3 regions of the Romboutsia sp. genome follow, and region 1 is predicted to be linked to each of the others. Evidence: riboswitches for the same ligand, from Rfam matches in the RefSeq annotation. Region 1 holds a riboswitch; each other region holds the start of a gene.
What was found. Region 1 has a riboswitch for S-adenosylmethionine ahead of AC11VW_RS13890 (4Fe-4S binding protein). Riboswitches for the same ligand answer to the same signal wherever they lie in the genome.
Positions count from the first base shown of each region.

Region 1 (11,473 bases):
TTCATATAATGTAGTAAGTTTATCAACATTTTTTTCAACTTGACTAACTTTAACAGGGTTTTTAGGTCTGATGACAAGAACATCTCCATTTTGAGATAATTTATTTACTAATTCAAGACTTTTGTTATAGTTAAGATGTCTATTCTCAATAGCTGTAATAAGCTTAGGATATTTTTTATATTTTCTTTTTATAACTGAAGTGAATTTTTGTTTACTTTTTCTATAAGTAATGTCTCTAGTTAATACAACTATATTTTTCTTATAGCCTTTATTTATGGCATATTCTATAGGAATTGAATCAGAAATTCCACCATCAACTAATTTGTAATTATCTACTTCTACTATATTTGCAAACATAGGTATAGAACAAGATGCCTGTACATAAATAATTTCTTTCTTTAAATCCTTTAACTCAAAATATTCTGGTTTACCTGTTTCACAGTTTGTAGAAACGGCTATAAATTTTGTGTTAGATTTATTAAAAGTATCATAATCATAAATATTTAGCTCATTAGGTATTGTGTCAAACATAAAATCCATACCAAACATTGAGCCTGTTTTAATTAAATTATGAAAGCTTAAATAATTTTTATCATTTATATAATCTACAGTAGAATGATATGCTCTTTTATATTGTTTTGATAAATAAGAAGAAGCGTGACAACTTCCAGCAGAAACTCCAATTGCTATATCTACTTCTATATTTTTTTCTATTAAAAAATCTAATACTCCAGCAGTATATATTCCTCTCATACCGCCACCTTCTAATATTAATCCTATCTTATTCATAACTATCCTTTCTACACTTTAGGTCCATATATATTAAATTAATTATATAGTTTTAAAAATATTATAGTTTAAAATGTTTATGTTATCTAGTTAATTTCTTTATTATATCTTCAAGATTTGGATACATATTTAAAAGTTCATCTCTGTTAAATAATTTAAAATCATCAAAAGTAAAGGCAGGGGCTACCATACATCCAACTAAAGCAAATCCATCAGTGTTCATAGAAGAACCAAATATGTACCCCTTAGGAACTAAAACTTGGGGAACTTCTCCTTTTTCTATATCTAATCCTAATTGCTTAGTTATAAGTTCACCCTCTGGTGTTATCATATATATAGTCAAAGCTTGACCATCGTGGTAATACCACATCTCATCAGAAGTTAATCTGTGAAAATGAGATACCTCTCCAGTTTCAAGTAAGAAATATATGCTACTAAATAATTTTTTATCTTCTCTAAAGAAATCTTCTGATACCACTGATTCTTTGAAGTATCCTCCTTCTACGTGTGCTGTCATGTCTAATTTTTCTATATAATATTGTGCTGATTTCATGTTGTACCTCCTAAGTATAATAAATCTATTATACCAAAAATTTAATAATTTGTAGTAAGCATCATAAGTAAGTGCGGTTTTTTTTCAAAACAAAGAGGCCTAAATCAACAGGTATATATAAATAACTTCTCCTTCCTTATGATTAAGGCTTATGAAAATATTGATATAGTAATTTAAATAAATACTTCGGATTAAATGCTAATTTTCCTGTAGAATCTACAAAAATGATTTAGAGTTGCATTTATATTATACTAAATAAGTACCAAATATTAACATTATATTGCTATAAATCATAAGATATATAGCGATATAAACTTATTAAATTATAAGGAGGTACATTATGAATAATTCTTGTCCAAAGCATGATATTCAAAAAATATTTTCAAAATACAATCCATCTAGACCCAATGCATATGCCCAAATAAAAGGAGGTCCATTAGCACCTTGTATAAAAGGGACTATATATTTATATCAACTAGAAGATGGGGTATATGTAAAAGCATATATAACAGGGATTCCTAATATAAATAATCAATTTAGTTCATTTCATGGATTGCATATTCATGAAGTTGGAGATTGTTCTATAGGAAATGAAAATGATCCATTTACTTCTGCCAAATCTCATTATAATCCCACTAATGTACAGCACCCTATGCATGCAGGCGATTTACCACCAATTTTATCTGCTGATGGAATAGGTATACTTTCTACATTTACTAATAGATTTAATGTAAATGAAATTATAGGAAAATCTTTTATACTTCATGAAGGATATGATGATTTTACTTCGCAACCTTCAGGAAATTCAGGTGCTAGGTGGGCTTGTGGGGTTATTGTTTCCTATTAGTAAGCAAGATAATAAGTTCTTTGATTATACATCTTGTGGGTATTGTATTAGAAATAAATATCTAACATTATAAAATAGTGGATATGATCCCTAAGATTCGTATTTACCATTGAAATCGATGAAAAACGTATTGATTAAATAGTCAATACGTTTCTTACGTATGCCCATCATGGGCAACAACATTATTAATGATATTAAATTAAATAATAAATCTAAAGAAAAATTATAAATAACCGATTATATTAAATAGATAAATTATTTCGAAAAATAAAATTATAATCATAGGAGTTCAAGAGATGAGTGATATTAGTCAAATAGTTTTAAATAGTCTTTTAAATAGCATAAGTAGTTCTAATTTAAACAACAGAACTTTTTTAAATACAAAATCAGATACTTTTGATTCAATACTAGAAAATACATTATTAAATTTAAATAGTACAAATCAAACATGTACATGTAACCATGATAATAGTTTAAATTCACTAGATATGTTAAATACGGTATTAAGCTCTATTAATAACATTAAAACAGATGTACAAAAAACAGATATACAAAAAACAAATAATGAAAATACTATTAGTAATACAACTAAACCATCTGAAAAAATGGAAAATGCAATAAAATTATTAGAAGACCAAGTAGGAAAGCCATATGTATGGGGAGCAACTGGACCAGAATCATTTGATTGTTCAGGATTAGTTAGATATGTATATAAAAATGCATTAGGAAAAGAAATACCAAGAGTATCATATGATCAAAGTAATTTTGGACAAGCAGTTGATAAAAAAGATTTACAAATTGGAGATTTAATATTCTTTGACACTATGAAAAAAGGAAGAGTAAGTCATGTTGGGATGTATATAGGAAATAATGAATTTATACATGCATCTAATCCTAAAAATGGAGTTAAAAAATCCGAATTATCAGGTTACTATGAAGAAGCATATAAAGGAGCTAGAAGACCTTAAATAATTTATTTAAACGATCATTTAGTTAGTATGTCAACTGCTGAACTTAAAAAGAGATATGGCTTTATATATGTAGATAGAAATAATGATAGAAGTGGATCGTTAGAAAGATATAAGAAAAAGAGCTTCCATTGGTATAAATAAGTTATAGCTACAAATGGAGCTAGTTTAAAAAAATAAAAATATGTTTTAAATAATATATGGATTGCCTAAATAATAAGGCAATCCATTTTTTATAGCACATAGGAAATTATATTCATTTTAAAACTGTGGATAAATATAATTTTCGTATATGTGCTTAAAAAAAGTATTCCTTATAAATCTTCAATTGAAGACTTTTTTATAGTTTAGATTTTTTAATTATAAAGGCATCAACTATAAAGCATTTTTTTCTTCCATAAAAATCAGATAGTTTTCCATAAATAGGTGTTGATACTGCTGATGTTAAAAGATAATACAAAAATATACAAAAAAGTTTATATCAAAGGTTGAATATTAAAATTATTTTAGGGTTTTTAAAGAATTTATGGAAAATAAAGGATAATGATTGATTAAAAATAGAAATAATTTATTTAGAGATGATACGGAGAACCGTATGATAAATAAGGAATATGTTTTTGCTTATCTAAGTTTATGAAAAGATTTAAAAAGAAATCAAGCACAAAAAAATAGATAGTAATAATTACAAAAATTTACAATTAAAACAAATTAAAGATATAAGCTGATGTAGGTATTTATACAAAAGGAAATAATAAGAGAATTATATCGAAGAATTTTAGGGGGATATTAATGAAAGAGAAAAAAATATTAAAAACTAGGGAAAATGCAAAATCCACAATAGAAGAGGAATTAAAGGAATTAAAGGAATTAAAGGAATTAAAGCATATAGATTTTAAATTTAAGGCATTATTAAATGCAATACCGTATATGGCATGGTTTACAGATGAAGATAGCAACTATTGTGAAGTAAATAATGAGTTTATGATACACTGTGGTAAAGAGCTAGAAGATATAAAGGGGAAAGGACATAACTGTGTATGGGAAGGTAAAATTGGAAACGAATGTAGGCAATATGATTTAAATGTTATTAATACAAAAGAGGATCTTATATCTGAAGAAATAGTACCAGGCAAAAGAGGATATAAACGTTTTAATGTACATAGATCACCAGTAATAGATGAAAAGGGTAGGGTTATAGGAGTAATGGGAGTCGCAAGAGATATTACTGAAATAAAAAATAGAGATACACAATTCCAAATACTTATTGAAAATATACCATTTAAAGTATGGCTATGTGATAAAGATGGAGTGTATGTAAATGCAAACACTAAATTTGCAAATGGCAGGGAAACAACTGTAGAACAATTAGTAGGTAGAAATTTAAAAGAATTTTATAATAAAGAAGAAGCAGATGAAATTTTTGAAGAAAATATGAAAATTATGTCTACGAAACAATCTACTAAATTTACAAAAGATATAATAGAAAAAAATAAAAGAAGAAGTATAGAAGTATATAAAACTCCAGTATTTAATATAGCAAACGAAGTTATAGGTATAGTTGGTACATTAGTAGATATAACAAAAATAAAAGAAGCAGAGAATGAAATAAAGAAACAAGCATACATAGATTCTCATACAGGACTTTTAAATCGTAGAGCCTTATATGAATATATGAATAGTGAGTTTAAAGGTAATAATGTAACTATGATGATTATAGATGTAGATAATTTTAAACAAATAAATGATACTTATGGTCACTATGTAGGAGATATGGTATTAATAAATATAGCTAATAAATTAAAAGAGTTGTGCCATGAAGATTCTATATTTCGATTTGGTGGGGATGAGTTTATAGTAATTTTTAGAGATATGATAGATAAAGAAATTATAGAAAATAAAGCACAAGAGATTTTAAGTGAAATATCTAAGATAGAAAGTAATGAAACACAAAAACATAAAATTAATGCGAGTATGGGAATTTCAACTTGTAAATGTAACAGTGAAAATTGCAAAAAAGATAAATGTAAATTAATTACAATGGCAGATATAGCACTGTATAAGGCTAAAGAGTGTGGAAAAAATAGATATGTATTATATACAAAAGGGCTAGAGGATGAAAGAATTTTAAATTTTAATATACAAAAAGATTTGAGTAGAGCTATAGAAAAAGATGAAATAAGGGTATTTTATCAACCACAATATACAAAAGATAATAAATTAAGAGGGTTTGAAGCTTTATTTAGATGGAACAATGAAAAATACTCTCATAGACCTATAATAGAAATCATTGATATTATGGAGAAAAGTAATTTAATAATCAGTATAGGTAATGAAATAATAAAAAAAGCATGTATATTTGCTAAAAAAATAAATAAAAATAGAAATAATAAAATAATTGTATTTTTTAATGTATCTTCTATTCAGATAATGGATGATAAATTTATAGAATTTATGAAACGTATATTAAAAGAAACAAAAGTCTGTACAAGTTGTATAGCAATTGAAATAACAGAAACTGTGTTACTTGAAAATATAAACGAAAATATACAAAAATTAAAAGAGTTAAAAGAATTGGGCATCAAAATTGCTTTAGATGATTTTGGAACAGGATATTCATCTTTTAATTACTTAGTAAAATTACCTTTATCAGAAGTGAAAATAGATAAAAGTTTTGTAATAGGGATGGATGCAGGAAAAGAATATATAAATCTTATAAAATTAATTATAGATTCATCTCATTCGTTAAATTTAGATATAGTAGCAGAAGGAGTGGAAACACAAGAACAATTAAATGTATTGAGGGATATGGGAATTGATTATATACAAGGGTACTTATTCTCAAAGCCACTAGAAGAAAAAGATGCGCTAAATTTAGTAATAGATTAATAAATTAGAAATATGTTAACGATATAGACGTTATATATGTAAGTATGAATTATTTGTATAATAAAAAGGAGAATTGAGATGGAATTTAGAAAATCAGTTGAAACAGATGTTAATGATATAATGAGCATTATTAAACAAGCGCAAGATTACTTTAAAGAGCTGGGGATTAATCAATGGCAGGATGATTATCCTAATGTTGAAACAATAAGAAATGATATTATAAATAAAAATAGTTATGTATTGATAAAAGATAATAATATGGTTGCTACTGTAGCAGTTTCTTTTGATAAAGAAAAAACATATGACTCTATTGATGATGGTGAATGGATTAGTAATAATGAATATGCAGTTATTCATAGAATGGCTGTTGACAATAATTATAAAGGATTAGGATTATCATCTCAAATTATGAAAAATATAGAACAGCTTTGTTTAAATAAAGATATATACAGTATCAAAATAGATACACATGAAGAAAATTTATCTATGCAAAAGCTACTTATAAAAAATAAGTTTCAGTATTGTGGAATAATTTATTTAGAAGATAAAAGTAAAAGAATAGCTTTTGAGAAAATGCTATAATGACACAGATTTGCTTATAAATATTTTTGAATTAACTATTACTAATGCTATATTTTCTATTATGGAAAAAAATCCTAGTGAAGGCTTGAACATAAGTGAACATCAAGATTATTACTTAGAAGAAAGTCTTAATAGTTTGAATAATGAAGATTTATAAAAATTAATAAATTTATGTGTAGATAAGTCCCATTCTTTTAGATAAGTAAATTTATTGTTAGTGTATTTTCCTTTTACAGGTGGCCCAATCTATAAGCTTTAAATGTTATAATTTTCCTATTTATCATTGACATAGCAGTTGGAAGAATATATAATAAATTCCATAAAATGAATATAATAAAATTGAATAACCGTTCTTATCCAGAGAGACCGAGGGACTGGCCCGATGACGTTTCAGCAACCAGCATATTTCATTTGTATGCATGGTGCTAAATCCAGCAGAATTTGATTCTGAGAGATAGGAGAAGGTATATATGGAAAACCATTCTAAAGTTTTCATTTGTACAAAAGTCTTCTTCATATTTCTGGAGAAGACTTTTATTTTTTTTTGGAGTTTTAAAAAAATTAATTTGTTATAAAAATATCATAGATAAAGGGAATAATTTATTTGAATCTGTTAAGCTGATATGAAAAAATAGCTTAATATTTAATAGAATTACTCGTTCTTTAAAAACTTATACAGTTTATCAGAATGATAACGAGGACATTTTACACTTGTTTTGTTCATTGTTCTCCTCTCCTTTTTCTTGGGGATATTGAGGTGTTAGAGAACTTATTATATTTCCTAGAGTTGAGAAGAACAATGTTCATATAAATTAACAGATCGATTTATTTTGAAGGGGGATAAAACTATGAAAGAATTTACTTTAAATGAAATTGTAAAAATTGCATTGGGAAGCGGGGCTACTTTAGCGGGTGTTGCTAATGTAGAAGACTTAAAAAAATCACCTGCATTTACTGTTATAGCTAAAATGCCAGGGTATAATGGGGTTGGAACTTATATGTGTGGAGAAAACGATACCTTTTTACCTGAAGTAGTATGGCCCGAAGGAATAAAAAGTGTAGTTGTTCTAGCATATCATCATCCTGTATCTGATCCTAAAATGGACTATTGGGTTGAAGGTTACAATACAGTTGGTAATAGAAAGTTGATTGATATTGGCAAAAAGTTCAAAAGTATTATGGAGAAAGAAGGTGTATCAACATATTCTTTTAACTATCATATAGAAAAAGGAGGAATATTTCTGAAGGATTCAGCAGTAGTAGCTGGGTTAGGATGTATTGGTAGAAATAATTTGCTAATTAATCCTAAGTACGGTCCACATATAAGGCTAAGAGCAATAGGTTTAAATTTAGATTTGCCATCAATTGGACCTTTAGAATATGATCCATGTGTTAAATGTGAAGTAAAGTGTTGGGAGAATTGTACGAAGGAAGCATTTTCTAAAAAAATATATTCAGAGGTAGAATTAGGAAGAAGTGAACTTCCAGGGAGAATAGGAAACTTTAATAGATTAGTATGTAACATACAGATGAAAGAAGATGAAGGCAATATAATTCCTGTAGAAATACCAGAGAAATTTGATGAAGGCTTTGGAAAAGCTATAAAGTATTGTAGAGATTGTGAATATGCATGTCCAATAGGTAAATAGTTATATAGGGAATAGGGGATATGAAGTGAGGTTTGAATTATTATTTTAGTTCATATTTTTAAATAAAAGAGTTAAGCCAAAAAAAGGGGGATTTTTATGAAAGTAGATTTAGAAACAAAACCTGTAGAAACAAAACAGACGGATAAACTTTATCGAAGTTTAAAATCAAGACACCTGAATATGAAGAATTAAAAGAACTTGCTTTAGAAGGAAAAAAAGTCAAGGCTATAAAAAAATATAGAATAGTTTCAGGAGTAGGTTTAAAGGAAGCAAAAGATTATATAGATTTATTGAGTAATAATATTAGTAATAAAAAGTGATAAAAGGTATTATGAATGAGATTATTTGAAAAAAATGGTACAATAATAACGAGTATTTACTCTAATAGATATATATTTAAAGGTAGAGATTTAAGAGGGAGGTCTTGTGTAGACTTCTTTTTTTTAGTACAAGAAAAGGTTGCACTATATATTATCTATATAAGTGTATATAGATAATATATAAGGATACGGGGGAGAAATTTTATGAGAATAGATTATGTTGATTGTGTAGAGAGTGATGATTTTTCAGAAGGGTTAAAAGATTATCTTGATGTTATTGGCATAGATGCAGGTTAGAAATATTGTGAAGGAGAGGTAGTTATAAGAATGCTATTATGATGTTAAAGATGAAAAATTATATATAACTACTAAAAGGGATAATATGGTATAATACCGTTGAATAAAAAATATTAAGGAGAGACATGACATACGTCTTGTCTGATTTAAATTGACAATTTAGGAAAGAAAATGAAGTATTGTTTATCTGATTGTGAAGATGCTCTATAAGGAGTTAGCAAGGGAGATAACATACTAAATGAAGGAGACAATATACTGCATGACAAAAAAAATGAAATTAAAATCTCTTCGAAGTAGTACAATAAAGCTTTTTGCTTTGATGTTTATTATATTAATTTTTTCAATCTATTTGTTGTTAAACACGATTATGAGGAGTAGCATTGATCAATTAGAAAGAAAAAATATTAATGAAAATATGGATAGAGTCACAAATGCTCTTGATTTTGAGGCATCCTCTTTATATTCTACTGCACGAGATTTGGCGGCTTGGGACGATACCTATAAATTTATTGAGAATGGGAATGAAGACTATGTATTCAATAATTTACAAGAAGATGTATTTTTGAACCTAAAGCTGAATTTAATGGTGTTTATTAATCAATCAGGAGAGTATGTATTTGCCAAGGGAATGGATTTTAAGAATAAAGAATTTGTATCAGTTTATCCTGAATTGAAAAAAGAGTTAGAAAAAAGTAATATATTTAAAAATGCTGATTCGAACTATAAAGTAAAAGGCATCATTATGCTGCCGCAAGGGCCTATGTTAATAGCCTCTTATCCTATTAGTAAAAGTGATTTTGAAGGACCAGTACGTGGGAATGTAGTGCTTGGGCGTTTTTTAGATGATATGGCGGTTAGTGACTTATCTGACAGGCTGAAGTTGGACATTTCTTTAGAAAGGCTTGCCAATGAGAATCAAAAGTATGCTCAAAGCTCAAATCCTATCACTCCTCAATCTCCTATAGAGATTGAGGAGCTAAGTAGAGATAAAATTGTTGCATACACAATACTACAAGACATTTACAAACAGCCGGTACTAGGCTTAAATATAGAAATGTCTAGAGACATAAGTCTGATTGGAAAAAAAGGCATAAACTATATGCTTTATTCATTGATTGCAGTGGGCTTTATTTTTATTATTACTGTCATGCTTTTCTTGGAAAAAAACATATTGTCAAGATTATTAAAATTAAGCAAAGAAGTGTTGAATATAGGGAATAAAGGGGAGTTTTCCGTACGCTTAAAACCACAAATAAAGCAGGATGAAATATTCGTTTTATCAGAAGAAATCAATAATATGTTGGACAAGCTAGAGCAATCAGAGGGTCAAATTCGAGAAAGTGAAGAAAAATACCGAACTTTTGTAGAAAAAGGGACAGATGTTATATATTCGCTTAATAAACAGGGGGTGTTCTCATACATATCACCCAACTGTTTGGAAGTACTTGGATATACTACTGAAGAAATCATTGGGAAACGATTTACATACTTTTTAAATCCCGATGATAAAGAAAATTTGAATAACCTTTTACAAAACGTTTCAGAATTAAAGGAACATAAAGATGGTTACGAGTATAGGATGAAAATTAAAAATGAATCATGGAAGTGGTTTCAGACAAAGATTTCTGTAATACCACAAAGTAATAATAACCAAAACTCTTATATCGGTATATTTTATGACATACATATACGTAAATTAGCACAGGAAGCACTTGAACACACCCTTGAGAAAGTTCAAGACCGTACTCTAGAGCTTTCCAAGGCCAATGAGCTCCTACAAGTTGAAATTGTAGAGCGAGAAAAGATACAAGAAAAAATCTCACATCTCGCATATCATGATCATTTAACGGGATTACCGAACCGAATATTATTCGTTGATCAACTGAAACAGGGTATTTTTCTTGCTCGATATTTAGAAAAGCCACTTGGTGTTATTTTTGTTGACTTAGATGGTTTTAAAATGATCAATGATACCATGGGACATGATCAAGGTGACGAACTACTAAAAGAAGTTGCTAACAGACTGGCTGCTTCAGTACATAAAGATGATATTGTTTCCCGCGTTGGTGGTGATGAATTTATTATAATGGTACAAAACTTTACAGATTCTGATGACATTATAAAAATTACAGCCAAAATTATTGATGGTTTTAAACAGCAATTTAAATTAAATGATCAAGACTTCTATGTTACCGCTAGCTTAGGGGTTGCCCTCTATCCAATGGATGGAGAAGACGTAGATACACTAATAAAAAATGCAGATATTGCCATGTACAAAGCAAAGGAAAATGGTAAGAACCAATATGCACTTTGCACACCATTGATGAAAACCAAAGTCATGGAAAATATGACGCTGACTAATAGTTTGTACCCTGCTTTAGAGCGAAATGAGTTGATGCTTTATTACCAACCACAAGTAAATAGCGCCTCTGGGAAAATAATTGGTCTTGAAGCATTATTGAGGTGGAATCACCCTAAGCTAGGTTTTGTTCCTCCTAGTAAATTTATTCCTATTGCGGAACAAACAGGCTTAATTATGCCTATTGGTGATTGGGTGCTTAAAACTGCTTGTAAACAAAATA
Region 1 covers NZ_JBXKIW010000085.1:600-12,072, forward strand. The annotation lists gene AC11VW_RS13850 (patatin-like phospholipase family protein) at 1-789, opposite strand, end outside; gene AC11VW_RS13855 (cupin domain-containing protein) at 872-1,342, opposite strand; gene AC11VW_RS13860 (superoxide dismutase family protein) at 1,683-2,189, shown strand; gene AC11VW_RS13865 (C40 family peptidase) at 2,486-3,157, shown strand; partial or broken gene AC11VW_RS13870 (family 1 glycosylhydrolase) at 3,179-3,301, shown strand; gene AC11VW_RS13875 (sensor domain-containing protein) at 3,947-6,043, shown strand; gene AC11VW_RS13880 (GNAT family N-acetyltransferase) at 6,122-6,625, shown strand; gene AC11VW_RS13885 (DUF6179 domain-containing protein) at 6,609-6,782, shown strand; SAM riboswitch class I at 6,976-7,086, shown strand; gene AC11VW_RS13890 (4Fe-4S binding protein) at 7,474-8,274, shown strand; gene AC11VW_RS13895 (ribosomal protein L7/L12) at 8,439-8,594, shown strand; gene AC11VW_RS13900 (EAL domain-containing protein) at 9,151-11,473, shown strand, end outside.

Region 2 (11,473 bases), on a different contig from region 1:
TATATAGATGGAAAAGAATTTAGAGAGCATGAGTTTAGAAATGATATATTTATAAATTTAAATACAAAAGAAGAATTAAATTTATACAAAAGGGAAGTTGAAAATTATGAATGTAGTTAAAAAATATAGTATTAAAAGATATGAATCGCAGTCAATTGAAAGAATAATAGATTCTGTTATAGTTGAATATCTATTTACTATATTCTTAGATGGAGAAGAATTTATAACTTTAACATGTACTCCTCAGTCTTTAAAAGAGCTAGCAATTGGATTTTTACATTCAGAAAGTATAATAGAAAGTATAAATGATATAAATAATATAGAGTTATTTGAAGAAAAAGGATATGTAAACATAGAACTTAATAATAAAGATTTATTAAATGAAAAATCCAATAAAAAAAGAATTATAACTTCAGGATGTGGAAAAGGAAGTATCTATTATAACGAATTAGACAAGCTAAAAGTAAATATTAATTCATATAATAGGAATATACAATATTCTTGTGTTTCTAAGATTATGAATGAATTTAATAAAATGTCTAAGTTATTTTTAGAAACAGGCGGAGTACACAGTGTAGCCCTTAGTGATTTTAATAATATAATATTTTTTGAAGAAGATATAGGTAGGCATAATGCACTTGATAAAATAATAGGAAAATGCTTAGAACAGGATATAGACATTAAAGATAAAGTAATATTAACAAGTGGAAGAATAACATCCGAAGTGATTTTAAAATGTGCAAAGCTAAATATAAATTGTATAATATCAAGATCAGCTGCAACTAATGTAGCAATTGATTTAGCTAATATTGTAAATATGAGCCTTATAGGTTTTGTTAGAGGAAATAGAATGAATATTTATTCAGAGTAATTAAAATGTATTATGGACAAACTTACTAGTAAGAATTAGTAGGAGGAATTTTTATGATACAATCTATGTTTGAAAATAAGAAAATAAAAGTAGAATATATAGAGAAATATATAAGTGAAGCCACAAATATAACATATATTTTTAGAATATGTATAAAAGACTTTGATACGCCTACATTAAATATAGAGTATGATGCTATTGAAGAAATAATATCTAAAACATATATAGAAAATGATGAACTAGCAAATATACCTAAAAGTCATGTTGTATATAAGATGTTTAGCTTAATTGAGTATGAAGTAATTGAAATTATACGATTTATAATAAAACATTAATAAAAAAGGTAATATTATTTTAAATGAGTATTTTGTTAAGTACTCATTTTTATTTTTGTAATAAAACATAATAGAAAATAAAAATAGACAACCAAAAAAGAAGCTATAAGCTTCTTTTTCTTGAAATAAAAATATATATTAAATATAATTATATTCTATTTACGTTTTCAGCTTGAGGTCCTCTAGCTCCTTGAGTTATCTCAAAGCTAACCTTTTCGCCTTCTTCTAAAGTTTTGTATCCATCACCTTGTATAGCTGAGAAATGTACGAAAACATCTTCTCCACCGTCTACTGATATGAATCCAAATCCTTTTTCACTGTTAAACCATTTTACTATTCCGTTTTTCATTATAAAAAACCTCCGTGTATTTAAAAATCCAAACCTATTAACTAAGCTTGTGAAATAATTATAACTTAAAAAGATCAAAAAAACAAGTAGTAGATCAAAAAAAAATCAGAAAAACTGAAAATTAAAAACGACAATTTTTGTAAAAATTAATTTATAAATATTTAAATTAATAGATTTAATTTATGGAGTATATAACATACTAAATTGAATTTAAAATTAAAGTGATTTATGGTAAGAATTAATAAAATCAAATAAAAATTTATTAGTAATATAAAATACATTCTCTTGGAAACATAAATATATCTAATCGAAGGTGTTTTTTTATTTAGACACAATATATAGTATTTTATTTGAAAAATATACAATATATTGTGTTGAGATAGAAAATGTGGGTATAAATTGAAAATGAAAGACAATAAAGAAAATTGGAGTGTAAAATCATGAAAATAATAAAAAGAGATGGAACTAAAGAGATATTTGATAAAAATAAAATATTTAATGCGGTTTATAAATCTACAATAAATAGTAAATTTAGTATAGATGAAGAGTTAGCTAAATCTATAGCTTTGAATATAGAGAACAAAGTTAATTCTTCTGAGAAAGAAATAAGTGTAGAAGAGATACAAGATATGGTAGAACTATTATTAATGGAATCGAATAGAAAAGATGTGGCTAAAAAATACATTCTATATAGAGAAAAGAGATCAGATTTAAGAAAATCTAAATGGCAAATGGATGAGTTACAAAAATCTATTTGGAGTAACAAATATCAATACAATCATGAAAACTTTAATGAGTGGTTAGAAAGAATATCAGGTGGAAATAAAAAGATAGAAAAATTAATAAGAGAACGAAAATTCTTATTTGCAGGAAGAATACTAGCTAATAGAGGGCTGCCTAAAGATGGTATAAAAGTAACTTACTCTAATTGTTATGTACTACAACCACCAGAGGATAATTTAGAATCTATATTTGATACAGCAAAATATTTAGCAAAAACATTTAGTTATGGTGGAGGTGTAGGAATTGATATATCAAATCTTAGACCAAAAGGTTCAAGAGTACATAATTCTGCTAAAAGCACAACTGGAGCAGTGTCATTTATGGATCTTTACTCAATGACTACAGGACTTATAGGACAAAGAGGAAGAAGAGGAGCACTTATGATATCTATGGATGTAAATCATCCTGACATCGAAGAATTCATAGACATAAAAACAGATTTAGAAAAGGTAACGAAAGCTAATCTATCAGTTAGAATAAATGATGAATTTATGAATGCAGTAGAAAATAAAGAAATTTATGAGTGTAAATTTGAAATAAAAGATACTAATGAAGTCATAATAAAAGAAGTAGACGCTTACAAATTATTTATGAAGTTTATAACTAATAACTGGGATTTTGCAGAACCTGGAATATTATTTTGGGATAATATAGAAAAAAGTCATTTATTAAGTGAGGATAAAGACTTCAAATATGCGGGAGTAAATCCTTGTGCTGAAGAACCATTACCAGAGGGTGGAAGTTGTTTATTAGGTTCTATAAATTTAGGAGAATTCATAGTTGAGCCATTTACGGAAAGCGCAATATTTGATATCGAAAAATTTAAGTCATGTGTATCAGACTGTGTTATAGGTTTGAATGAAGTATTAGAAGAAGGGCTTAGCTTACATCCTCTAGAATTACAAAGGGAAACTGTATCAAAATATAGACAAATAGGGCTAGGTGTTATGGGTATAGCGGATATGCTTATAAAGCTAAGTATAAGATATGGTAGTGAAAAATCTATAAATTTATGCGAGAAAATATCAAAAATAATGCTTAATGAAGCAGTAAAACAATCAGCATTATTAGCCAAAGAACTAGGAACATATGAAAAATATAATAAAGAAGCTGTTTTAAGTTCAAAATTCTTTATAAATAATATAGATGAAGATGTTAAGGAAATAGTAGCAAAATATGGTCTAAGAAATTCACAAATACTTACGATACCTCCAACTGGTTCAATATCAACAATGTTAGGTATAAGTGGAGGGATTGAGCCAATGTTTAATACCTCATATACAAGAAAAACAGAAACACTACATGACAAAGATGTATATTACAAAGTATATACGCCTATAGTTTCTCAGTATATGAATATAAATGAGATAGAAAATGAAGAAAATTTACCAGATATATTTGTAACTGCAATGAATTTAAAACCGAGTGAAAGAATTCAAATGCAAAAAGCATGGCAAAAAAATATAGATGCATCAATATCTTCTACAATAAATCTTCCTCATGAAGTTACAGTGGAAGAAGTCTATGATATATATGTACAAGCTTGGAAAAATCAATTAAAAGGAATAACTATATATAGAGATGGATGCCAAAGAAATGGCATACTTTTAAATGAAAAGCCTAAAAAAGCTAAAAAAGATAATTTATATGAAGAAAATAATACAAATGTAGAAGATGAGATATCTACAACTATCCATGAGGTAGAAAATTTTGTATGCCCAGAGTGTAAAAATGAATCAGTAATACCTACAGGTGGATGTGGAATATGCCTACAATGTGGATATAGTAAGTGTAATTAATATAAAATTAAAAGTTAATCAGATATGCAGAAAGTCTAGAGTGAAAGCTCTAGACTTTTTGTATATAATTTATATTTTAGAGAGATGTAAGTATAAGCTTAGCACTTTTAGAATTTAGCATATCTCTAATTTTTTGACGATGACTTAAGAACTTTGAATATAAGTCTTCGGATGGTTTTGGATCACCATAAACTCTCCAACACTTTGTATTGTGAAATTTATAATTTCCATATCCCATAAAACCAACGACATCTTTAAGTGGATAACCTAGAAAAATTCCTATTTCATCAGGGAAGTTATGACCTTCTAGTTTTTCAATTAAATGGTCTAAACAAGAATTAACATCCACTACATTTTGATATCCTAAAAATTTCAAGAAGTTTTGTATTTTTATATTGTCAAGTTGAGTAGCTAAAGATTCTTTATTTACAAATAAGATTTTTAAGCCTTTTTCTTTTTTATCTATAACTATAAATTCAACTTTAGAACATAGGCTAAAATGATTTTTTATATCGTTTAATTTAATTTCTTTGTTAATATCAAATCTAGGGATATTAAGTATTTCAGAAGGCTTAGAACCCATAAGTACTGGACCAAGTAATTCTAGAAGCCATTTTATATATGATGAATTTATTTTATTTTTACAAGAATAACAGCTCATAATTATTTCTCCTTATTGATAATGATTATTAATATAATTAAATTATACATGTAATGATAATCGATATCAACTAAAAAATATAATAAAATTTTTGAATTTACAAATACTATTATAGTTAAGATTAATAAATATAAGTTAATATACTTATATAACTAAAATTCAAAAGATAAAATAGGAGGAAAACAAGAATATGAAATCTAAAAAAGTACTAACAATAGGAATGTCTTTAGCAATAGCAATGGGAGCAACAGCGTGTACTAAAAAAGAAGTAGTACCAAAAACAACAGCACCAAATAAAACAACAACAGCTCAAAGTGGTCAAGAAAAGGTTGCTTTAGATGAGAATTATGCAAAACAGTATTCAGAGTATTATGGAAATTACAGTACGACTTTAAAAAATTATGAACTTTACTCAACTCCAGAAAGTTTAACTGAATATTATAAGACGAATAAATATCCAGGAAATGAAAAACATCTAGAAAATGTAAAAGCAGCATATAAAGATAGCAGAGATAAGATGCAAACTTTTGTTAACTCACTAAAAAATGATGTAAAAACAAAAGATCCTGACTTAAAGAAAATGAATGATAATTTAATAGCAGAAGGTGAAAAAACAATAGCAGATATAGATGCCAATATAAAAAAATTAGATGCAATTCCAAAGGATGCAATGGCTAAGCCACAAGCCGAATTTATAAAAATAGTTAATGAAGCTACAACAGTTAAAGATCAAACTAAGAGTGATTTTACAAAAATGCTTGAAGATATGAATAAGAAGTTAAATATAGCACCTAATAAAACGAATAAATAAGAAAATTTAAAAAAATAAGAAAAATGATTGACAAATATTACAGTGATGTATACTATATAAAATATAGAAAATAAAAAAAGTTAAAAAATAAAAATTAAATACTTCCTTATCAAGAGAGGTGGAGGGACTGGCCCTATGAAACCCGGCAACCAGTATATATTTATATACATTGGTGCTAAATCCTGCAGCTAATTAGCTGAAAGATGGGTATAAATTGCTTATAAAGCCTAAGTTTATACTTAGGCTTTTATTGTATTTAAAATAAGATATAAGTATTTAACTATGTTTTAAATTGGAAGTAACGGGGGAGGAAGATTATATGATTAGTATTAAAAATGTGAGTAAGTATTATGGAAATACGAAGGTATTAAAAGATGTAAATATTAAGATTGCAGAAGGCGAAATATTTGGAATAATAGGTCATAGTGGTGCTGGAAAGTCAACACTACTTAGATGTATAAATGGATTAGAAGATTATAAAGAAGGAAGCGTCCTAGTAGGAATAGAAGAAGTAAAATCTTTAAATGAAAAAAAGTTAAGAATACTAAGAAAAGATTTAGGAATGATATTCCAAAATTTTTCATTACTTGAGAGAAAAACAGTATTTGAAAATGTAGCATTGCCGCTAGAATGTTTCAAATATTCAAATGAAGAAATAAATAAAAGAGTTTTAGAACTATTAGATTTAGTAGGAATAATTGATAAAAAAGATGATAAACCAAGAAATTTAAGTGGTGGTCAAAAACAAAGGGTAGCAATAGCGAGAGCCTTAGCTCTAAATCCGAAAGTACTTCTTTGTGATGAAGCAACATCAGCTCTAGATCCTAATACTACAAAATCAATACTATCATTACTTCAAGATATAAATAAAAAATTAAATATTACTATAATAATGGTAACTCATCAGATGGAAGTAATAAAGCAAATATGTACTAAAGTTGCAATAATGGAAAATGGAGAAGTTTTAGAAATTGGTGATACAGAAGAGATATTTTTACAAAATACAAAGGGACTTAGAAAGTTAATAGGAGAAGAAAATATAGTTCTACCTAGTGGAAGCAATATAAAAATATTATTTCCAAAAGAAATTTCAAATAACACCCTAATAACAAATATGGCGAGAGAGTTAGATATAGATTTTTCAATAGTATTTGGTAGATTAGAAAAATTTAGAGAAGATATATTAGGTTCTCTTATTATAAATACACATGAGGAAAATAATCGAAAAGTTAAAAATTACTTAAATAGTAAAAATATAAGATGGGAGGAGATTGCAAATGACTAGCTTAAGTGAATTTGTAAATAAAATTTTACTAGAGGCATTATTAGAAACATTATATATGATAACAGTACCTGCAATATTAGCCACAATAATAGGATTTGTATTAGCAATAATATTAGTAGTTACAAAGGAAGATGGGCTAAAACCTAATAATAGTATAAATAAATCATTAGGCTTTATAGTAAATACCATTAGAAGTTTTCCTTTTATGATACTTATAGTCGTTTTAATACCACTTACAAGAATTATAGTTGGAACAAGTATAGGAGAAACAGCGACAATAGTTCCTATAACAATTGGTTCAGCACCATTTATAGCAAGGATAATAGAAGGAGCACTTAATGAAGTTGATAAAGGTTTAATAGAAGCTGCTAAATCATTTGGAGCTACTAAGAGCCAAATTATATTTAAAGTTATGATAAAAGAAGCTATGCCATCAATTGTATCAGGTGTCACTTTATCTGTAATATCAATACTAGGTTACACTGCAATGGCAGGGGCAATAGGTGCTGGAGGACTTGGAAGCGTAGCACTTACTTATGGGCATCAAAGATTTGACACAGCTGTAATGATATATACTGTAATAACTCTTATAATATTAGTTCAAATAATACAAGGGCTAGGAAATTTTGCATACAATAGACTAAAATATGGGGAAAATTTAAAAGTTAAAAACCATAAAGGAAGTGTTTCAAATAATGATATTTCAGTTAAAACAAACACTGAATTAAATGAGAATGTATAAATAGTAAAAGCTTATAAAAATATTAAAAATAAATGGGGGAATTAAAAATGAAATTTAAAAAATTATTAACTTTAGCATTATCATCAGCAATATTAGTATCAGTAGTAGGATGTAGTAAGGGAACTGACGACAATAAAATAGTAGTAGGAGCATCATCAAGTCCTCACGCTGAGATATTAGAAGTAATAAAACCACAGTTAGAAGAACAAGGATATGAATTAGAAATAAAAGTATTTGACGATTATATATTACCAAATACAGCGCTAGATGAAGGTTCATTAGATGCGAATTATTTCCAACATGTACCGTATTTAGAAGAGACAATAAAAGAAAAAGGATATAAACTTACGTATACAGAGAAAGTACATTTAGAGCCAATTGGATTATATTCAGATAAAGTAAAGTCGTTAGATGAAATAAAAGAAAATTCAACAATAGCGATACCAAATGATCCTACAAATGGAGCAAGAGCACTTAAGTTACTAGCAGATAATGGTTTGATAAGCATTAAAGACGGAGAACTTATAAGTATAAAAGATATAATTGAAAATCCTAAGAATATAGAAATAAAAGAAATGAATGCAGAACAACTTCCAACAGTACTTAAAGATGTTGAAGGGGCAGTAATAAACACTAACTATGCATTAAGTGCAAAGTTAAACCCAACTAAAGATGCAATAGTAATAGAATCGAAAGATTCTCCATATTCAAATATACTGGCTGTAAGAGAAGACAATAAAGATAGTGAAAAAATAAAAATATTATCAAAAGCTTTAACTAGCAAAGAAGTAAAAGAATTTATAGAAAAAGAATACCAAGGAAGCATAATACCATCATTTTAATCGAATTAATGAGAAAGAGCATCTAAAAGATGCTTTTTTTTATGAAATTATACACTTATTAATTGATGAATAAAACAAATAATGCTACAATGTCTTTACAGATGCATATACAGTTGGTAAATAAAAACTTATAGAATAGAGAAAGTGGTGTAATTATGGGTAGAGATTTAGTTGAAAAAATACAAAAATTAAAAAGGGAAAAAAATGCAATAATACTAGCACATTATTATCAACCAGAAAATATACAGGAATTAGCTGATGCTGTAGGAGACTCTTATTACCTGAGTGAAGTAGCAAGAGACAGTAGGGAAGAGGTTGTAGTATTATGTGGAGTAAAGTTTATGGCAGAAAGTGCTAAAATTTTATCTCCAGAAAAAACAATATTAATGCCGGTATTAGATGCAGGATGTCCAATGGCAGATATGGCAACTGAAGAAGGAATACTCGAATTAAAAGATAAATATCCAGATGCTTATACAGTATGTTACATAAATTCAACTGCAACAGTAAAATCTCATTGTGATATAGCAGTTACATCATCAAGTGCCTTAGATATATTAAAAAATATATCTAACAAACAAATACTATTTTTACCAGATCAAAATTTAGGTGGATACATAGCAGAGTTTTTCCCAGAAAAAGAATTCATACTTTGGGATGGGTATTGTAAGTATCATCATAATATAAAGAAGGAAGAAATATTAAACTTAAAAAAACAAAATAAAGATGCAAAAGTACTAGTGCATCCAGAGTGTACAAAAGAAGTAAGAGGGCTTGGAGATTATGTAGGAAGTACAACAGGAATAATAGAGTATGCTACAAAAAGTGATACTAAAGACTTTATAATAGCAACGGAAGAAGGCGTATTACATGAACTAAGAAAAAGAAATCCTAACAAGAACTTCTTTATCCCAGGTGGTAAAATATCTTGCATAGATATGAAAAAAACAACACTACAAAACCTATATGATACCCTATTAAATATGAAAAATGAAGTAGTAGTAGATAAAGCAGTTGCAGAGAAGGCATTAAATTGTCTACAAAATATGCACCGTCTAGCTAAGTAAAATAATGAATCAAATTATAGATGTATTAATTGTAGGGTCAGGGGTATCGGGGATTTATTGTGGTTTAAACTTGAGAGAAGATTTAAATGTATTATTAGTAACAAAATCTAAACTAGAAGATACTAACACATACCTAGCTCAGGGAGGCATATCAACAGCTCGAAATGAAGAGGACATAGATTTATTTATAGAGGATACCTTAAAAGCAGGTCAATATAAAAACAACGTAGAGGCAGTAGAAGTATTGGCAAAAGAATCGATAGACAACATAAAAGATCTACTGGCAATAGGAGTTGATTTTGACAAAAGTGATGACGAATTAACCTACACTAGAGAAGGCGCTCATAGCATCAATAGAATAGTTCACACCAAAGATAATACAGGAGAAAGTGTTGAAAAAGCACTTATCAACGAAGTAAAACAAAGAAAAAATATAACTATTTATGAAGATACATATTTTGTAGATTTAATAAGTAATGAGAATGAGTGTAATGGTGCAATACTTATAAAAGATAATAAGCAAATTAACGTATATGCTAAAGTCGTAGTATTAGCGACAGGAGGTATAGGTGGAGTATTTAAAAACTCTACTAATCAAAGAATATTAAATGGAGATGGGATTGCAGTTTCCTTAAAACATAATATAAAATTAAAGGATTTAAATTACATACAAATACATCCAACAGCTTTTTATGAAGAAAACGATAATGAAAAAAAATTTCTAATATCAGAGGCAGTAAGAGGTGAAGGAGGTAGACTTTTAGATATAAATGGAGATAGATTTGTAGAGGAGCTATTACCCAGAGATATAGTTTCAAAAGTCATATATGAGCAAATGGATAAAACAAAAGTACCTTATGTAAATTTAGATATAACCTTTATGGGAGAAGATTATGTAGTCAATAGATTTCCAACGATATACAGAGAGTGTTTAAAAAGAGGTACAGATATTACTAAGGAATATATAAAAGTTTCACCAGCACAACATTACTTTATGGGTGGAATAGAAGTAGATTTAAATTCAAAAACTTCTATGGAAAACCTGTATGCAGTAGGTGAAATTAGTTGTACAGGGGTACATGGTACAAATAGATTAGCCAGTAATTCTCTATTAGAAGGATTAGTTTTTTCTAAGAGAAGTGCGAAAGTAATAAACGATAGTATAGAAGATATAGGCATTAAAGTAAATGATGTATATGAAATAAAAGAAGATGTAGAAGTTTTAATAAAGAAAAATAAAGAAATAGTTATAAAATCGATAAAAGAACAATGTGGGGAGTTTAATGATGAATTATTTGATTATAGATAAAATGATAAAGGATGCTTTAATAGAAGATATTCCAAATGAGGATATAAGTACAAATTGTGTAATAGAAGAAAGTAGTAAATCTACAATAGAGTTGCTATCTAAAGAAGAGGGTATAATAGCAGGACTTGAAGTTTTTGAGAGAGTGTTTGAAATACTAGGAAATGTAGCAGTCTTTTTATATAAAAAGGATGGAGACAAAGTATATCCGAATGAAAAAATAGCATTTCTAAAAGGAAGCACTAGAAATATACTATTAGGTGAGAGAGTAGCACTTAATTTAACACAAAGAATGAGTGGAATAGCGACTTTAACTAATTTATTTGTAAAAGAACTAGAAGGAAGTAATACGAAATTATTAGATACTAGAAAAACTACACCAAATTTGAGACTATTAGAAAAATATGCTGTAAAAGTCGGTGGAGGAAATAATCACAGGTTTAATTTATCAGATGGTGTAATGCTTAAGGATAATCATATAAGTGCATGTGGTGGAATAAAAGAAGCTGTGGCTCTTGCAAGACAAAATACTTCTTTTGTTAGAAAAATTGAGGTAGAAACCGAAAACCTAGAAATGGTAAAAGAAGCACTAGAAGCCAAAGCTGATATTATAATGCTTGAT
Region 2 covers NZ_JBXKIW010000086.1:9,759-21,231, reverse strand. The annotation lists gene AC11VW_RS14070 (molybdenum cofactor guanylyltransferase) at 1-120, shown strand, start outside; gene fdhD (formate dehydrogenase accessory sulfurtransferase FdhD) at 107-871, shown strand; gene AC11VW_RS14060 (hypothetical protein) at 925-1,206, shown strand; gene AC11VW_RS14055 (cold-shock protein) at 1,355-1,555, opposite strand; gene AC11VW_RS14050 (adenosylcobalamin-dependent ribonucleoside-diphosphate reductase) at 1,996-4,137, shown strand; gene AC11VW_RS14045 (DUF3793 family protein) at 4,214-4,798, opposite strand; gene AC11VW_RS14040 (hypothetical protein) at 4,989-5,609, shown strand; SAM riboswitch class I at 5,713-5,819, shown strand; gene AC11VW_RS14035 (methionine ABC transporter ATP-binding protein) at 5,929-6,894, shown strand; gene AC11VW_RS14030 (methionine ABC transporter permease) at 6,887-7,636, shown strand; gene AC11VW_RS14025 (MetQ/NlpA family ABC transporter substrate-binding protein) at 7,684-8,478, shown strand; gene nadA (quinolinate synthase NadA) at 8,634-9,545, shown strand; gene AC11VW_RS14015 (L-aspartate oxidase) at 9,550-10,854, shown strand; gene nadC (carboxylating nicotinate-nucleotide diphosphorylase) at 10,832-11,473, shown strand, end outside.
Region 2: another riboswitch for S-adenosylmethionine. It lies ahead of AC11VW_RS14035 (methionine ABC transporter ATP-binding protein); the one in region 1 lies ahead of AC11VW_RS13890 (4Fe-4S binding protein).

Region 3 (11,473 bases), on a different contig from region 1:
ACATATGAATATAGAAAAAGAGCCTTAGAATCGATTCTAAAGGTTCTTTTTTGTATCTTAAATTTTGAATTATTTTAAGAGGGCTTTTTTAGTGGCTTTGCTAAAATATGAATCTTTTTTATATTATTCTTGACTAAAGTAACATTTTTGTATATTTTGTATAATAGGAGTGTTTTAAAAAAAAATAATGAAACGTTTAAATATAAAAATAATATAAAAGGAGTTGGAACGATGTCGCGAGCTGATATAGGTATAGACTTAGGGACGGCTAATGTACTTGTATACGTTAGTGGGAAAGGAATCGTACTAGAGGAGCCATCTGTTGTAGCAATAGAAAAAAGAACGAATTCTGTCTTAGCAGTAGGTGAAGAAGCTAGAAGGATGATAGGTAGAACGCCTGGTAATATAATTGCAATAAGACCACTAAGAGATGGTGTTATTTCAGATTATAATGTAACTGAAAAAATGCTGAACTATTTCATAAATAAAGTTGTAGATAAAAAAGGTTTTGGAAGATTTTTTATGCCTAGAATAATGGTATGTGTTCCAACTGGAGTTACAGAAGTAGAAAAAAGAGCTGTAGAAGAAGCTACACGCCAAGCTGGAGCTAGAGAAGTATACATTATAGAAGAGCCTATAGCAGCTGCAATTGGGGCTGGAGTAGATATATCTGAGCCAAATGGAAGTATGGTTATAGATATAGGAGGAGGTACAGCAGATATAGCTGTAATCTCTTTAGGAGGAGCTGTAGTAAGTGAATCTATAAAAATAGGTGGAGATAGATTTGATGAAGCCATAGTAAGATATATGAGAAAACAACATAATCTTCTTATCGGAGAAAGAAGTGCTGAAAAGATAAAGATAGAAATTGGTACTGCATATAAAAGAGAAGAAGAAAAAAGTATGAAAATAAGTGGTAGAAATTTAGTTACAGGATTACCAGAATCTATGACTGTAAATTCTTCAGAAATGCTAGAAGCTCTTGATGAATGTGCAGAGCAAATAGTAGTAACTGCTCTTAGAGTATTAGAAAAGACACCGCCAGAATTATCTGCAGATATAAGTGATGCAGGAATAATAATGACAGGTGGAGGTTCATTATTATACGGGCTAGATAAAAGAATAGAGGAAAGAACGGGAATTAAAGTTATAATAGCAGACGAGCCTCTATCTTGTGTAGCTAAGGGAACAGGAATTGCATTAGGTTCTTTAGACTTGCTTGAAACAGGAGGAACCTTCAAAAGAAAAAGATAGGGAGGTATTTTAATGTTAAATATAGATCAAATAAAAGAGTTAATACCACATAGATATCCATTTTTATTAGTGGATAAAGTAATAGAGTTAGAAGAAGGAAAAAGAGCAGTAGGAATAAAAAATGTTACAGCGAATGAGCCATTTTTCCAAGGTCATTTTCCAAATTATCCTATAATGCCAGGAGTTTTAATCGTTGAAGCGATGGCGCAAGTTGGATGTGTTGCGATGATGTCTATGGATGAGAATAAAGGGAAATTAGGTGTTTTTGCAGGTATTGATAAGGTTAGATTCAAAAAAGAAGTGAGACCAGGAGATACATTAACTATGGAAGTAGAAATGCTTTCTGTTAGAAGAAATATAGGAAAAGCTACAGCAAAAGCTTTTGTTGGAGAAGAACTTGCATGTACCGGTGAGCTAGTGTTTGCTCTTGTACAAAAATAAACAAAAAAGTCCTAGAAATAGGACTTTTTTGTTTATAAATTTAAAAAGTATACTTCATAAATTAGTTTTGATTAAAAGCAAGTAGCCCGCACAGCTAGTAGAAGTGTATGTAAAGATATAGTGCGAGATTATTCCTTTATACAAATAGAGAAAAAATCAAGTAGCAAGTAATAAGGATAATGAAATCATTTCTGCTAATTCTAATATAAAGCTAAGTCTTACATTATTAAACGAAAATCTATTATTTTCATCTATCTTATCTACAATTCCTACAATAGAATAATTTCCTATTTGAGGGAGTTTTTTTCCAACACCTTTTCCAGGAAGAATAGGGCCTTTTCTAATTTGTATATTACCTATACTACTTTTGGATCCTAAACAGGCATCTATAGCCAAAAAGTTTCCATTTGGATGAGTGTTTTTGATATTTTCAATAGATTCGTATATATTTAAAGCATGAATAGGGTTATCTAGCGTTCCGTAAACAGGGTATCTAAAGTCACTATTTTTTAGCATGGTTCCAACTAAAGGTCCAAGAGCATCACCTATAGCTCGATCTGTTCCTATACAAACCACAACTGTGTTCTCATCAACTAAATCTTTAAGCACTGAACTTAATGTCTGCACAACGTTTTCTTTTTTATAATTCACTTTGGCCAAATACATAGGAACACCCCCTTCAAAAGAAATATATGAAAATTTGGTCTAAAAAAGACCTATCTTAAAGTAGATAAGATATAATATGAAATTAAGTTAAGATAGGATACTATATAGTTAAAAAAGACATGTTAAAATTAAAAAGGAAGAAATCAAAAGTTAGTAATTTTAAGGGGTATATGATATTTAATGAAAAAATAAATATTTTATTAAAAAGATAAGAAATATATATTTTTTATTAAAAGGATAAAAAATTAATATTTAAATTGGTTGACATATTTTTAAAAAGGTAGTAACATATGATTTAGTAATACACAAAACGAAAAAAACTTAATAACTTTCTTGATTACCTTATCAAGAGTGGCGGAGGGATAGGCCCTGTGAAGCCCGGCAACCACCCATTAGGGAGATGGTGCTAAATCCTACAAGACTATATAGTCTTGAAAGATGAGGTTAGTTAATTAACGTATTTATATACATAATTAACCTCTTCTTGTACAAGAAGAGGTTTTTTTATGCTCAATAATAATTACTAAATAGCTACCTTATAAAGCATAGTCAAGGTTTTAAAATAGATTGGTTTCATTAAAAAATCAATTTTTCAACGTATAAGAAAAGTGAACTTATACAAAATGAAATTTAAAGTAAGAAGTACTTTATAAATTAAGGAGGAAACAAAACATGGCAAGACATTTATTTACATCGGAATCAGTAACAGAAGGGCATCCAGATAAAATCTGTGACCAAATATCAGATGCAATACTAGATGCATTATTAGAAAAAGATCCTTTATCAAGAGTAGCTTGTGAAACAACAGTTACTACAGGATTAGTATTAGTAGCAGGGGAAATAAGTACTTCTGCATATGTAGATATACCAAAATTAGTGAGATCAACAGTTGAAGAAATAGGATATACAAGAGCTAAGTTTGGATTTGATGCTAACACTTGCGCAGTTTTAACTGCTATAGATGAGCAATCAGGCGATATAGCAATGGGTGTTGATGAAGCATTAGAAAGTAGAGTTGGACAAGAAACAGAAGAAGAGATAGAAGCAATAGGAGCTGGAGATCAAGGTATAATGTTTGGATTTGCATGTAATGAAACTCCAGAATTGATGCCATTACCAATATCATTAGCACATAAATTAGCTAGAAGATTAACAGAAGTTAGAAAATCAGGATTATTAGATTACTTAAGACCAGATGGAAAAACTCAAGTTACAGTTGAATATGATGATAAAAAAATAGTTAGAGTACACACTATTCTTATATCAACTCAACATGGAGAAGATGTTGACAATGATACAATAAGAAGAGATTTAATAGAGCATGTTATAAAAGCAGTTATCCCAGCAGAATTACTTGATGAAGAAACTATAATATATATCAACCCAACAGGAAGATTCGTTATAGGAGGGCCTCAAGGAGATACAGGTCTTACAGGAAGAAAGATAATAATAGATACTTACGGTGGATACTCAAGACACGGTGGAGGGGCATTCTCAGGAAAAGATCCTACAAAGGTTGATAGATCTGCTGCATATGCTGCAAGATACGTAGCTAAAAATATAGTTGCTGCAGGACTTGCAGACAAATGTGAAATAGAATTAGCTTATGCAATAGGTGTTGCTAGACCATTATCTGTATTTATAGATACTTTTGGAACAGGAAAAGTTCCAGAAGAATTATTAGTACAATTAGTTGATAAGAACTTCGACTTAAGACCAGGTGCAATAATAAGAGATTTAGAATTAAGAAGACCTATATATAAGCAAGTAGCTGCTTACGGACACTTAGGAAGAACTGATATAGACTTACCTTGGGAAAAAACTGATAAAGCAGAATTATTAAGAAAAGAAGCATTAGGACAATAATTTAATATAGATTATATATTTAAACCCCTTAAAGTGTTAACAGGAAATGCCTGTATAATAGTACTTTAAGGGGTGATTTTATTTCCTATAAAAGGTATAATAAGTACAACTTAGGTGAACGATAGAAATATTATTTGTTGTAGGAGAATAAGTATGGAAAGAATAGAAGGAATGATAAGTGACATAGTATTTAAGAATGAAGATAATGGTTACACAATAGCTCATTTGGTAAATTCAGATAATGAAGTTGTAATTGTAGGATGTATGCCTACTCTATCTGTAGGAGAAAGTATAGAAGTTGAGGGTAAGTGGATAAATCATAAAACTTATGGGACTCAATTTGAGGTAAATAAATTTATGCCTGTAACACCATCATCATTAGAAGGTATTTATGTATATTTATCATCAGGAATGATACATGGTATAGGGGAAAAAATGGCTAAGAGGATAGTGGATAAGTTTGGAGTAAATACTTTAGATGTAATTCAAAATATGCCAGAAAAATTAAAAGAAGTAGAAGGCATAGGAAGTAAAAAGATAGATCAAATAGTAAAAAGTTATGAAGAAAATAGAGAACTTAGAAATATAATTATAGAGTTATCTCCATATGGAATTACTCCTAACTATTGTATGAAAATATATAAGAAGTATAAAAGTAAAGCCATTGAAGTTATAAATAAAAATCCATACAAACTTGCTGAAGACATAAGGGGTATAGGGTTTAAAATAGCTGATGATATAGCTAGTAAAATAGGCATAGAAAAAAATTCTAAAGATAGAGTGTCTCAAGGAATTTTATATGCTCTAAATCAATCTTTAAGTAGCGGTCATACGTATCTACCAGAAAATATTTTAATCCAAGATTCAGTGAAATTATTAGAAGTAGAATTACCCCTTGTTGAACAATGCATAATGGATTTAGCATATGATCAAAAAGTTCACATAGAGAAAATGAATGGAGCAAATCTAATATATCTAATTCCGTACTATATATCTGAAAATGGAGTCTGTAAACAAATAATAAGATTATCGCAATGTGAATTTAAAAATTTAAATATAGATATAGAAAAAGAAATTAGATTTGTAGAAGAACAAGATGATATTAAATTAGCTCAAAATCAATCGTTAGCAGTCAAAGAAGCTATAGAAAGTGGAGTAGTAATAATAACTGGTGGTCCAGGAACCGGGAAAACTACGACTATAAATACTATAATAAAAATATTCGAAAATAATGACCAAGAAGTAGTCTTAGCGGCTCCAACGGGAAGAGCAGCAAAAAGGATGAGTGAAACTTCTGATAAAGAAGCGAGAACTATACATAGATTACTAGAAATGGGATATACAACTGACAGTGATGAACTTCAATTTATGAAAAATGAGGAGGAGCCTATTAAAGCAGATGTAATAATTATAGATGAAGTATCTATGGTAGATATTTTGCTTATGTATAGTCTATTAAGAGCAATAAAACCAGGCACTAGAGTGATATTAGTTGGAGATAGTGATCAGCTTCCATCAGTAGGTGCAGGAAACGTTCTAAAAGACATGATTGATTCTGATATCATAAATGTAGTTAGATTAAATGAGATATTTAGACAAGCGCAGGAGAGTATGATAGTAGTAAATGCCCATAAAATAAATAATGGTGAACCGCTACATTTAAATTCAAAGGGAAAGGATTTTTTCTTCATCAAGAAAACAACGAATGAAGAAATACTAAAAGAGATAGTTAGCTTAGTTAATGAAAGATTACCTAAGTTTTATGATTTAGATAAACTAAAGGATATACAAATACTTGCATCAATGAGAAAAGGTGATTTAGGCGTTACCAATCTTAATACGGAACTTCAAAAATATCTTAATAAGCCCGAAAAGTTCAAAGTAGAAGAAAGTTTTCAAAAAAGGCTTTTTAGAGTCGGGGATAAGATTATGCAAATTAAAAATAATTATACTAAAAAATGGGAAAATGAAGATAAAAGTAATACCGGAGAAGGTATATACAATGGGGACATTGGATACATATACCATATAGATAAGGATAAGAGAACTATTTATGTAATTTTTGACCAAGTTAAAATAGTGGCTTATAAATATGATGAATTAGATGAACTAGACCATAGCTTTTGTACAACGATACATAAAAGCCAAGGAAGTGAGTTTCCAGTTGTAGTTATACCTATAACTTGGGCACCTCCTATGTTGCTTAGCCGTAATTTACTATATACAGCAGTAACTAGAGCTAAAAAATTAGTTGTATTAGTAGGAGATGTAAAATACTTAGAGTATATGATAAAAAATAATAGGATAAATGATAGATATTCTAATCTAGCTTACAAATTAAATAAATTTAGAGAAGAGGGGCTTTTAGTTAAGTAAATATGAAAAGTTATTTAAATGAAAAACAAGGCATATTTAAAAACATAACTAATATATTTTTAGAATTTATATATCCAGAAAATATAAGTTGCATTATATGTGACAAACCTATAAATAAAATAAATACATATTCTATGTGTAAAAATTGCTTTATGGAGTTAACTTTTATATTAGATGGATGCATTAAATGTGGAAAGCCAATAATAAATCATTCTTTAGAAAAACAGGATATAAGTGGATGTAGTTATTGCTTTGGAAAAACCTTTTACTTTGATAAAGCTATATCCTGTATAGAGTACACCGAGTTTAGTAAAAAAATTATTTTTGGATTAAAATATAATAATAAGACTTATATGAGTAGATATGTAGCTAATATAATGAAGGAAAAATTACAGATCGAAAGTATTAAGTTTGATTGTATATTGTTTGTGCCATTACATAAAAAAAGATTAAAAAAAAGAGGATTTAACCAAGCTCAAAAGATAGCTAAATATTTAGGTAAATCAATTGATTTACCAGTTATAGATAAAATAGTTAGAAAAGATTACACGAGGCGACTATATAAGCTTAGTAAACAAGAAAGAAAAGTAGAACTAAAAAATGCATTTATACTGAAAGACTCTAAATATGATTTTAAGAATAAAAATATTCTTCTAATAGATGATATATTTACAACAGGATCGACTGTAAATGAAATATCTAAATTATTAAAGCTAAATGGTGTAAATAAGGTGTTTGTTATGACATTTTTAACAAGAAGCAATGATTGCTATATTACGGAATAATTTACTATTGACATATTAGTATTAAAATATTAAACTAAATAAGTGATATTTAGGTCTGTGGTTGAAAGTCCAAGCCAGTCGCAGGCAAAGGGATCCACGTAAGTTAATGCTAAAAATTGTGTTAATGATCATGGTGCGGCTTAGAGGTAAGACCTACCGGTAAAAAATCGAGAGAGTTAGTAGTGCGGCGAACCCAAGCGAACCCTCCAGTAGGCGAGTGTGGGGTCAAAAACCAGGTCAGCTGAATATCTTAAAGTACCTTTATAGGTGCTTTTTTTATTGCAAAAAATTAAAATTATACAAATTATGTATAAATATGTGTGATTTCTATAATCAATAACATAACTAACAAAATTGTATGTAAGATAAATATAATGCATAAAAAATAAATTTTATAATAAAAATATATATAAAACGTGAGATTAAGACATTAATTAACAAATTAATAACAGATTTTGTTGACATTTGTGGACAGCTATAGATTAGAAAATAGCTTTAAATACACAAATAAAATAGTTATTAACAAATTTATCCACACTATCCACAGATGATGTGTTAATATTAATCCACATATATGATATGTGAATTAATTCAAAATTAATCTTATTTTAGTTGAATATAATAAATTATAAAAGCTAACAATAAAAACAAAGGATTATATAAATTAATGTAGAATATATTACTAAAGTATAAGAGAATTTATACTGCCATAACTGAAGGGAGATGTTCTTATGAATATAATAATATCTGGAAAACAAATGGAACTAACAGATGGAATAAAAGGTGCAATAGAAGAAAAAATCGAAAGATTAGACTTCTACCTTCATCCCGAAACAGAAGTAAAGGTAACAGTTAGTGCTAAAAAAGCTAGACAAAAGATAGAAGTAACAATTATCCCTATAAGTGGACCAATAATTAGAGCTGAAGATATAGAAGAAAATCTATATGCAGCTATAGATGTTGTATATGATAAATTAAATAAACAATTGAGAAGATATAAAAATAGATTACAGGATAGACACCAAGACCATCAAAGTATAAGATTCCAAAGTGTAGATGAAGGTCCAGGCGAAGTTGATTTTGAGGGAGAAGACGAAGATATAAATATAGTAATAGAAAGACGTAAAAAGTTTGATATGAAGCCGATGAGTGCTGAAGAAGCTGTATTACAAATGGAATTGAGTGAACATGATTTCTATATGTTTAGAAATACAGACACAGATGATATATCTATAGTTTACAAACGTAAAACTGGTGGATATGGAATTATAGAGCATGAATAAGATAATTTAAATTAATTAAAAAGCTATCGATAAATTTAATTATCGATAGCTTTTTTACATGAAGGTGTATTATAAAGCAAAAGAGAGAGCTAAAATGATAAGTTATAAAGGAATATTAAATATGGTATTTTTATGGTAAAATGTATAATAGTATAATAAATGAGCGAGGAGAGATGCTGAACATGGGGTTTTTAGATGATTTATTTAACATGGCAGACAAAAAAGAATTAAAAAAATTCAATAAAATAGTTGATGAGATAGAGTTGTTAGAGTCTAGATTTGAATCTATATCAGATAAAGAACTTAAGAATATGACTAACATATTTAAAGACAGATTAAAAGAAGGACAAAGTATAGATGATATACTACCAGAAGCTTTTGCAGTAGTGAGAGAAGCATCAAAAAGAGTATTAGGAATGAGACACTATAGAGTACAACTTATAGGTGGGATTGTTCTTCATCAGGGTAGAATAGCTGAGATGAAAACTGGTGAAGGGAAGACATTAGTTGGAACAGCACCAGTTTATTTAAATGCTCTTACAGGTAAAGGTGTACACGTAGTTACAGTAAATGATTACTTAGCAAAACGTGATAAAGAGCAAATGGGTAAGGTATACGAATTCCTTGGAATGACAGTAGGGGTAATTGTTCATGGTCAAAACCCTCAAGTTAGAAGAGCACAATATCAATGTGATGTAACTTATGGAACAAATAATGAATATGGGTTTGATTACTTAAAAGACAACATGGTAATACATAAAGAACAAATGGTTCAAAGAGAATTGAACTACGCTATAGTGGATGAGGTCGATTCTATACTTGTTGATGAAGCTAGAACACCTCTTATAATATCTGGACCAGGAGATAAATCTACGCATTTATATGCAGATGCTAATACATTTGTATTAACATTAAAACCAGAAAATTATGAGTTAGAAGAAAAGCAAAAAGCAGTAACGCTAACTGATTCAGGGGTGCAAAAAGCAGAGGTTTACTTTAACGTAGAAAATATAACAGATGTAGCTCATATAGAACTATATCATCATATAAATCAAGCATTAAAAGCTCATGTTATAATGAAACGTGATGTTGATTATGTATCTAAAGATGGAGAAATAATCATAGTAGATGAATTTACAGGAAGACTTATGTTTGGTAGAAGATATTCAGAAGGATTACACCAAGCAATAGAAGCTAAAGAAGGATTAAAAATACAAAGAGAATCTAAAACCTTAGCAACTGTTACATTCCAAAATTATTTTAGAATGTACAAAAAGCTTTCTGGGATGACAGGTACAGCAAAAACAGAAGAAGAAGAATTTAAAGCAATATACAAAATGGATGTTGTTCAAATTCCTACAAATAAACAAATATTGAGAGAAGACTTACCAGATGCGGTATATAAAAATCAAAAAGGTAAGTTTAATGCTGTTGTAGAAGAGATAATAGAAAGACATGCATCTAAACAACCTATACTTGTAGGTACGGTATCAATAGAAAACTCTGAATTATTATCACAATTGCTAAAAAGAAAAGGAGTTAAGCATGAGGTATTAAATGCTAAGCACCATGATAAAGAAGCAGAGATAATAGCGCAAGCTGGTAGACTAGGTGCGGTTACTATAGCAACTAATATGGCAGGTCGTGGTACTGATATAGTATTAGGAGGAAATCCTACATTCTTAACAAAAAAAGAAATGAAGAGATTCGGATATGATGAGTCAGTAATAAACAGAGTAGACGCATCTTTAGAAGGTATATCTATTGAAGGAAATGAAGAATTATTCGCAGCTAGGGCAGAATATGAAAAATTATATGCGAAGTATAAAGATCAAACTGAACAAGAGCAAGCTGAGGTTGTTAAAGCTGGAGGATTATCTATAATAGGTACAGAAAGACATGAATCGAGAAGAATAGATAATCAGTTAAGAGGTCGTGCTGGACGTCAAGGTGACCCAGGTAGCTCAAGATTCTATATAGGATTAGATGACGATCTTATGAGATTATTCGGAAGTGATAGAATATCAGTAGTAGTAGAAAAAATAGGTCTTGAAGAAGATATGCCAATAGAACATAAGATGTTGAGTAAGTCCATAGAAGGTGCACAAAAGAAAGTTGAAGGTAGAAACTTCGGAATAAGAAAGCATGTACTTCAATATGATGATGTTATGAATAAGCAAAGAGAAATAATATATGCTGAAAGAAGACGTGTATTAGAAGGTGAGAACTTACAAGAGCAAGTACAAGGAATGATACACTCTTTAATAGAAGATGCATCAACTATATATACTCAAGAAGAAGGATTTAACGTAGAAGGATTTAGAGATTACCTATATCACATGTTTATGCCAAAGGGAAGTATAGAAATACCAGATATGGAAAAACTTAATACTCAAGAAGTAGTAGAAGCAGTTTATGAAATAGCAATGAAAATTTATAATGGAAAAGAAGACAGAATAGGGTCTGAAAGAATGAGAGAGGTAGAAAGAGTAATATTACTTCAATCAGTTGACAGCCATTGGATAGATCATATAGATGCTATGGATCAATTACGCCAAGGTATAGGTCTTCGTGCAATAGGCCAACAAGATCCAGTTATAGCATATACAAATGAAGGATTTGAAATGTTCAATGAAATGAATAAAAACATACAAGAAGAGACTATAAAATACTTATTTAATATAACTATAGAAGAACCAGTTGAAAGAAAACAAGTTATAGATGTTGAACACTTATCTTCTAATATAACTGATGAACAAGCAAATAAAACTGTTAAAAAAGAAGAAGCAATAGGCAGAAATG
Region 3 covers NZ_JBXKIW010000017.1:347-11,819, reverse strand. The annotation lists gene mreB (rod shape-determining protein MreB) at 232-1,254, shown strand; gene fabZ (3-hydroxyacyl-ACP dehydratase FabZ) at 1,267-1,695, shown strand; gene yyaC (spore protease YyaC) at 1,852-2,361, opposite strand; SAM riboswitch class I at 2,701-2,806, shown strand; gene metK (methionine adenosyltransferase) at 3,034-4,227, shown strand; gene recD2 (SF1B family DNA helicase RecD2) at 4,381-6,603, shown strand; gene AC11VW_RS02045 (ComF family protein) at 6,606-7,388, shown strand; gene hpf (ribosome hibernation-promoting factor, HPF/YfiA family) at 8,120-8,671, shown strand; gene secA (preprotein translocase subunit SecA) at 8,854-11,473, shown strand, end outside.
Region 3: another riboswitch for S-adenosylmethionine. It lies ahead of metK (methionine adenosyltransferase); the one in region 1 lies ahead of AC11VW_RS13890 (4Fe-4S binding protein).